DNA from 2 places in the Roseibium sp. AS2 genome. Region 1 is predicted to be linked to the other one. Evidence: riboswitches for the same ligand, from Rfam matches in the RefSeq annotation. Region 1 holds a riboswitch; the other holds the start of a gene.
What was found. Region 1 has a riboswitch for FMN ahead of WNZ15_RS18870 (6,7-dimethyl-8-ribityllumazine synthase). Riboswitches for the same ligand answer to the same signal wherever they lie in the genome.

Region 1 (3,400 bases):
TTGTGCCGGCGCGCCATGTTCGTATGGTCCGGTCATCACGAACGCTGAAGGCAAACTCAGAAAGGCAGGCCCATGACCGGCACAATCCTCATCACCGGAACCACATCGGGTTTCGGCCAGGCAACGGCCCGTCTGTTTGCCAAAAACGGCTGGAAGGTCGTGGGCACCGGCCGGCGGGCAGACCGGCTGGAAAAGCTGGGGGAAGAGCTTGGCGGCGCCTTTTGCCCGGTGGTCTTCGACATCATGGACGAGGCGGCAACCAGAAACGCTCTTGCCGGCCTGCCGGAAGCGTTTCAGGACATCGACGTTCTGGTGAACAATGCCGGACTTGCCCTAGGCACCGCGTCGGCTCCGGACACGAAGCTGTCCGACTGGAAGACCATGATCGATACCAATATCACCGGTCTGGTCACGATCACCGATCTGCTGCTTCCAAAACTCATCGAGCGCAAGGGCATGATCGTCAACATTTCCTCCATCGCCGCCAACTGGCCCTATCCGGGCGGCAATGTCTATGCCGGCACCAAGGCCTTTCTGCGCCAGTTTTCACTCGGATTGCGCTCGGACCTTCATGGCAAGGGCGTCCGGGTGACCTCGATCGAACCGGGCTTGTGCGAAAGCGAATTCACGCTGGTGCGCACCGGCGGCAACAAGGAAAGCTATGACGCGCTCTACGGCGGCGCCAACGCGATCCAGCCAGAAGACATTGCAAACACCGTGCACTGGATCGCCACCCAGCCAGCACATCTCAACATCAACTCCCTGGAAATCATGCCGGTCAGCCAGTCCTGGGCCGGCTGGCAAATCGCCCGCGAGCGCTGATCCGCCATTGCGGCACGGGGATGCAAATGGTGGAGTGGCAGGGAACCATGACAAGGCCCGACACATGACCCGCCCTCCCGATCTGCAATCGTTTCTGGACGCTGCCGTTGGCGTGCTCGGCGGGGCCTTGAGCGATCCTGCCCAGATGTCCGCCTTCGGGCTGATACACAAGGCCCTGGAGTTGCCGGGGCAGTTTCCGGACCCCGCCGGCAGCCGCTTGCCGGTTTGTGAGCATCTTGCCCGCGCAGCCGATCCCGGTCGGCAGGACGCGCCGGCTCTGCAGCATCTGCTGGCACGGTTTCAGGCAATCGAGCCGCTGCTCACCTGGACACGCCGGGCCGGCGGCCTGACAAACGCCAGCGCCAGTTTTCCGGACGGCCATGCCAATGCGATCATCGTCGGTCCAAACGGTCTTGAGCAGCGCACGGATGTCTGGCTGGGCGTGTCGCTGATGGCGCCCGATGTCCGCTATCCGGACCACAGCCATCCGCCGGAGGAAATCTACCTCGCGCTGTCGGACGGTGCGTTCCGTCACGGCGAGGACGACTGGGTGGAACCGGGCGCCGGTGGGACGTTTCACAATCCGCCGCGGATCCGGCACACCATGCGATCACGTGCGGACCCGCTGCTGGCCTTGTGGTTTCTGCTCGACCGCAATGTGAGCGCCGGCTGAACGCAGCCGGTCAGGCGACGGCGCGCGTGGGCATCCGCGGCAAGGCCGCATGGACGCCGGCCACCTGAACAGCCGCCTCCGCCGCCTCGCGGCCCTTCTTCAGAAAATGCGCATGATAGAATTCCTGATGGTCCACCGACGGCTGGAAGTGATGCGGGGTCAGGGACACCGACAGGATCGGCACGCCGGTTTTCAAGCCGGCGTTCATCAGCCCCTCGACCACCGCCTGGGCCACGAAATCGTGCCGGTAGATGCCGCCGTCGACCACGAGAGCACACGCCGCGATCGCGTCATATGTTCCGGTCTCGGCAAGTTTCTGCGCGAGCAACGGCATTTCGAAGGCACCGGGCACATCGAACACGGCCACATCGGCGTCGGCGCCGAGTTCCGCGAGACGTTCCTTGAAACCGGCAAGGGCCTGATCGACGATATCCGCATGCCAACCGGCCTTGATAAATGCAAATCTGGGGGATTTTGTCACAGTTCCGGATCCTTTTTACCTGACAAGATCCCAGAGCAGAACAATCCTCGGCCGAAACCGAGCTGTCCAATTCTCTTCCATCCGGACTATGACCGTCGGCCCCGGAATTTCACCGGATCTGCTGACCCATCCAAAAGCCGGATCTTCCGATCCATTTTAAGGAATGGCGCTCGCGGGCTATCACCGCCGGTGGGGACTTTCACCCCGCCCTGAGAACACATTGCAGCTAGTCGCATGGTCCCGAAATGTCAACGGCGGCGTCACCCGAACGCAGTGGCCGGCTGGTCATCGGACGTTCCCGAATCACACGCCCCCTCGGCGGCCGCCATGGACCGTTCCGCCAACACCTCCCCAACGGCGATGAGAACGGGGCCCGCCGTTCGCAGTCCGTCCACGCCCTCGCCCAGACCCGCCAGGGGCCCGGCCCAGGACGCCGCATCGGATCGCGATATGTTGGTCATGACACGCACGGGAGTGTCCGGATGGCGGCCTTCCCGGATCAGCCGCTCACTGATGCGCGCGGCCATGCGGCCGGCCATGTAGAAGACGGTTGTCGTCGCCGGGTCCGTCAGGCCCTTCCAGTCGACCGTGTCCGGCAGATCTCCGTTTCTGGAGTGGCCCGTGACAAACCGCACGCTCTGGGCGTGATCCCGGTGGGTGAGCGAAATGCCGAGCGCGGCCGCCATGGCCGAGGCTGCGGTGATGCCGGGGACGACCGAGGCCGGGATGCCTTCCTGGCGAAGCCTTTCCAGCTCCTCGCCCGCGCGGCCGAAGATCATCGGATCGCCGGACTTGAGCCTGACAACATTCTTGCCCCGGCGCGCAAGCGAAACCATCAGGTCGTTGATGTCTTCCTGCCGGCAGCTTTCCCGGCCGCCACGCTTGCCAACGAGCATGCGTTTGGCCTCCCTGCGGGCCAGTTCCAGGACCGCGTCGTCGACAAGATCGTCGAACAGGATCACATCGGCGCCCTGCAAGGCCCTGACGGCCTTCAATGTCAGGTATTCCGCATCCCCGGGGCCGGCGCCGACAAGCGTCACCCGTCCTCCCGCCGAGCCGGAACCGGCTTCGATCCGCGGCAGCAGGTCCCTGGCCCGGTCTTCCTCTGGCGCCGCCTGGCCGGAAAAGGCCAGGTCGGTGAAGCTTTCCCAGAACCTGCGCCGCTCAAGACCTGCGGAAAGGCTGGTCATGACCCGTTGACGGACCCTGCCCGCGAGCTTCGCCCAGTCCTGCAGGCTCGCCGGCAGAAGCGTTTCGATGCGGCGGCGGATGGCCTGCCCGAGAATCGGCGCGACACCGCTTGTCGAAATGCCGATCACCACGGGCGACCGGTTGACGATGGAGCCGAACTGAAACTGGCAATAGGGCGGATTGTCGATGACGTTGACGGGAACGCCGGCCGCCCCGGCCGCGCAGTGAAACGC
Region 2 (3,400 bases), on a different contig from region 1:
CCTTGTCCCCGCTGAGCGTCTCCACGTCGACGGACAGATACCCTTCCGGGATCGCCGCGCCGACGCTGGAATAGCCATAGACGCCCATGGTGCCGAGGTGCACGAGATGGGCATCGAGGTCCAGCTCCACCATCGCGTTGAGCAGATGGTGTGTGGCGCTGACGTTGTTGTTGACTGTGTAGTTCTTGTGGTGGTCCGATTTCATCGAATAGGGAGCTGCGCGCTGTTCCGCAAAATGGATGATCGCGTCCGGCCGGGTTTCTCCCAGCCACGCCTTGAAGACCTCGTAGTCCCTGGCGATGTCAATCAGCTGGAAACGAATCGTGTTGCCGGTTTCCTGTTTCCAGATGCGGGTGCGTTCCTGGATGGAGTCCATGGGCGTAAGAGACTGCACGCCGAGTTCGGCGTCGATCCACCGCCGGCTCAGATTGTCGACGATATGGACTTCATGTCCCTGATCGGACAGGTGCAAGGATGTGGGCCAGCCGACAAAACCGTCACCGCCAAGTATCGCAATCTTCACAGAAAATCTCCCTGGGTTATTCCGGCGGAGCGAGCGGACCGCTCCGATTGCTCCATTTGAGAGATCAGATCATTGCGATATTTCCGTGACAACTCAACATCGAACTTCGAAATTGATACAGGAAGAGGCGAATGGTCACGGGCATTTCGGCAGGTTGGTCAGACTGTTGCGCAAATCTCGAAGCCGCTGTCGACGGGATCGACCGGCTCCAGATCCCTGACAAGGCTTACGCGGGCCAGGGACGGTCCCTGCCAGAGCACATCCAGCATGTCCACCACCGTGTCCGACGGCCCCGAAAAGACGGCTTCGACGGCGCCGGACGCATGGTTCCGGACCCAGCCGGAAAGCGCGCGCGCCACCGCCTGGTCCGCGCACCAGGCCCTGTAGCCGACACCCTGCACCCGGCCCTCTATCAGTACGTGAACGGTCAATGTGTCCGCCGTCATGAAGCACTCCTGTCAGCCGCTGCGGCAAAGATTAGTGCGCTTCGGACCGGGTGGCTAGGGCGTTTGCCCGCGCCATGCGCTTCTGTTCGTCCAGCATCACCAGCAGCGACGCGCCGACGATCACCAGCGCGCCCGGCCAGAAGGCGCCGGCCGGGGCGAATCCGAAGACGAAGAACCCGACGGCGATGTTGAGCGGCAGCTTCAGATGGTCGAAGGGCTGCACGAAGGTGGCATCCGCCTTCTGGTAGGCGAGCGTCAACAGGTAGTTGGCAAGCACCGTCAGGACGCCGGCGCCGACCAGGAGCCAGAGAGCCGCGCCGGAGGGCACGATGCCGCCCTCGCCCAGCGCCAGCAGAGCGTTGACCGGTGTCAGCAGAAGCAGCAGGTAGACCGTGATGGTATCGGCATGCTCGGTCCGGGTGAGCTTCTTGGTGACCAGCGAGGTCCCCGCCCAGAACGCCGCCGCTCCGACGGGCAGAAGGGCCGCCAGGCTGAAACTGTCCGTCCAGGGTTCCAGAATGATCATTCCGCCCGAAAAGCCGGCAAGCGTCGCCAGCCAGCGGACCACGCCGACCCGCTCGCCGAAAAACAGCTTGGCGCCGAGGATGACGAAGAACGGCGACGTCATCACCAATGCGATCGCCTGCCAGATCTCGACTTGGGCCAGACCCGCGACCCAGAGCTGGATGCCGATCACGGCGAAACCGGCGCGCAGGAGATGCCATCCGGGTTGCCGCGTCTTCAACGCTCCCGGCCCGCGCCGCAGGACGAAGGGCAAGGCCACCAGCAGGCCCAGCGCATATTGCCAGAAGGCGGCCGATGTCGACGGGACGCCAAGTTGCATTGTCGCGCCCTGGAGGGCGCCGTTGACCAGTGCGAAACAGGCCCCCGCCCCGACCATGGCCAGCGCGGCAAGAAGTGATTTCCGGGAACTGTCCGGCATGGCATGCCCTTCTGTGTGATCCGTTCCATAGTCCATCAGAACAGTCTCAACAGACACGCGCCCGCACCGCCCCGGCTGGGGCTTGCGGCCAAGTTCTCTCTCATCCGGACTTTCAGGTGGATCCCGAGTGTCGAAATCACACCAACCGTCGGCTCCGGCCTCTCACCGGATCTGCTGACCCTGACAGCGCATAGATAGGTGCTGCCGCCAGGCGCTCGCGGGCTCCAGGTCTCCCTGATACCGCCGGTGGGGAGTTTCACCCCGCCCCGAGAACTGTTCCCTCAGCGCTGTTTACGCGTTGGCCGGCGCCTTTGCAACGCTGACAGGCCTAAATTTTCAGTATCGCTGAAATCTGCTCGGGCCTTTCAGCGATCAATATCGGTCTTTCCGCCTCCAGTTCCTCCCGGCTGCCATAACCCCAAAGGACCCCGACTCCGGCGACGTCATTGGCATTGGCGCCGATGAGATCATGCTTGCGATCGCCGATCATGACCGATTCCGACGGCCTGATTCCCTCCTGCCGCAGGATATGGCCGATCAGCTCCGCCTTCGCCGACCGTGTACCGTCCAGCTCGGAGCCGTAGACCTTGCCGAAATACGGCGACAGACCGAAATGCGCCACGATCTTGCCGGCGTAGACATGCGGTTTGGACGTACACACATGAAGCGTCGCGCCTGCATCGCGCAGCGCTGCGAGACAGTCCACGATACCGTCGATCAGCGCATTCTCGAAAAGGCCCGTCACCGTGTACCGCTCACGGTAGAAGGCAACCGCCCGGTCGAGCTCGGTCCGCTCGTCCGTTCCAAGGAGAACCTCGAAGCTGTCCCACAGGGGCGGTCCGATGCACCAGCGCAGATCTTCCGCGGCCGGCACCAGGCTTCCCATCTTCTCCAGAGCATACTGGATGGAGCGGACGATCCCCTCGAACGGATCGGTCAACGTCCCGTCGAGATCAAAGAGCAGTGTTGGGCTGGTCAAAATTCACCTTTCGAAACAACATCTTTCTACGAGCCTATCCGGCATGGTCCTTGTGGAGATAGATCACCAGGTCACCAAGCTGCCGGTAGACGGAGTAGTTCTCTTCAATCCAGCTTCCGACACGCGCGCCAGTCGTTTCCGAAAAATACCAGGGCGGCATGTCTTTTGCGACAATGAACGCCGGCTTCAGGTCCATCAGCCTGCCGACTTCGTCACCGGACACATAGCCCGCATCGGCCAGGGGCCTGTAGACCGAACTGTCCGGGTTGATATTCGCCGGATGGGTGAGCGCCCGCGAAAGCGGAACGGAATTCAGATACATGTGCACGATTTGATAGTTCATCGCCCAGACCCGCTTGTCGGCGATGTCCGAGGCAAGAATGACCCGCGCAGCTTTCTGGACAAAATGGGCGTCCTGCAATCTGCCACGATTCTCGAACACGCCGATTGCCGATGGCAGCGTGATCGCCAGTGCCCCCGCGACCATGACAAGAACGCCCGCAACACCC

Region 2: another riboswitch for FMN. It lies ahead of WNZ15_RS08530 (DMT family transporter); the one in region 1 lies ahead of WNZ15_RS18870 (6,7-dimethyl-8-ribityllumazine synthase).

Annotation. Positions count from the first base shown of each region.
Region 1 is NZ_JBBMQN010000006.1:216,221-219,620, reverse strand. Features, by position in the region: gene WNZ15_RS18880 (SDR family NAD(P)-dependent oxidoreductase) at 73-822, shown strand; gene WNZ15_RS18875 (dimethylsulfonioproprionate lyase family protein) at 887-1,495, shown strand; gene WNZ15_RS18870 (6,7-dimethyl-8-ribityllumazine synthase) at 1,506-1,976, opposite strand; FMN riboswitch at 2,042-2,197, opposite strand; gene cysG (siroheme synthase CysG) at 2,237-3,400, opposite strand, start outside.
Region 2 is NZ_JBBMQN010000002.1:740,240-743,639, reverse strand. Features, by position in the region: gene WNZ15_RS08540 (NAD-dependent epimerase/dehydratase family protein) at 1-523, opposite strand, end outside; gene WNZ15_RS08535 (acylphosphatase) at 682-969, opposite strand; gene WNZ15_RS08530 (DMT family transporter) at 1,001-1,912, opposite strand; FMN riboswitch at 2,001-2,190, opposite strand; gene WNZ15_RS08525 (HAD family hydrolase) at 2,241-2,891, opposite strand; gene WNZ15_RS08520 (glycosyltransferase family 39 protein) at 2,926-3,400, opposite strand, start outside.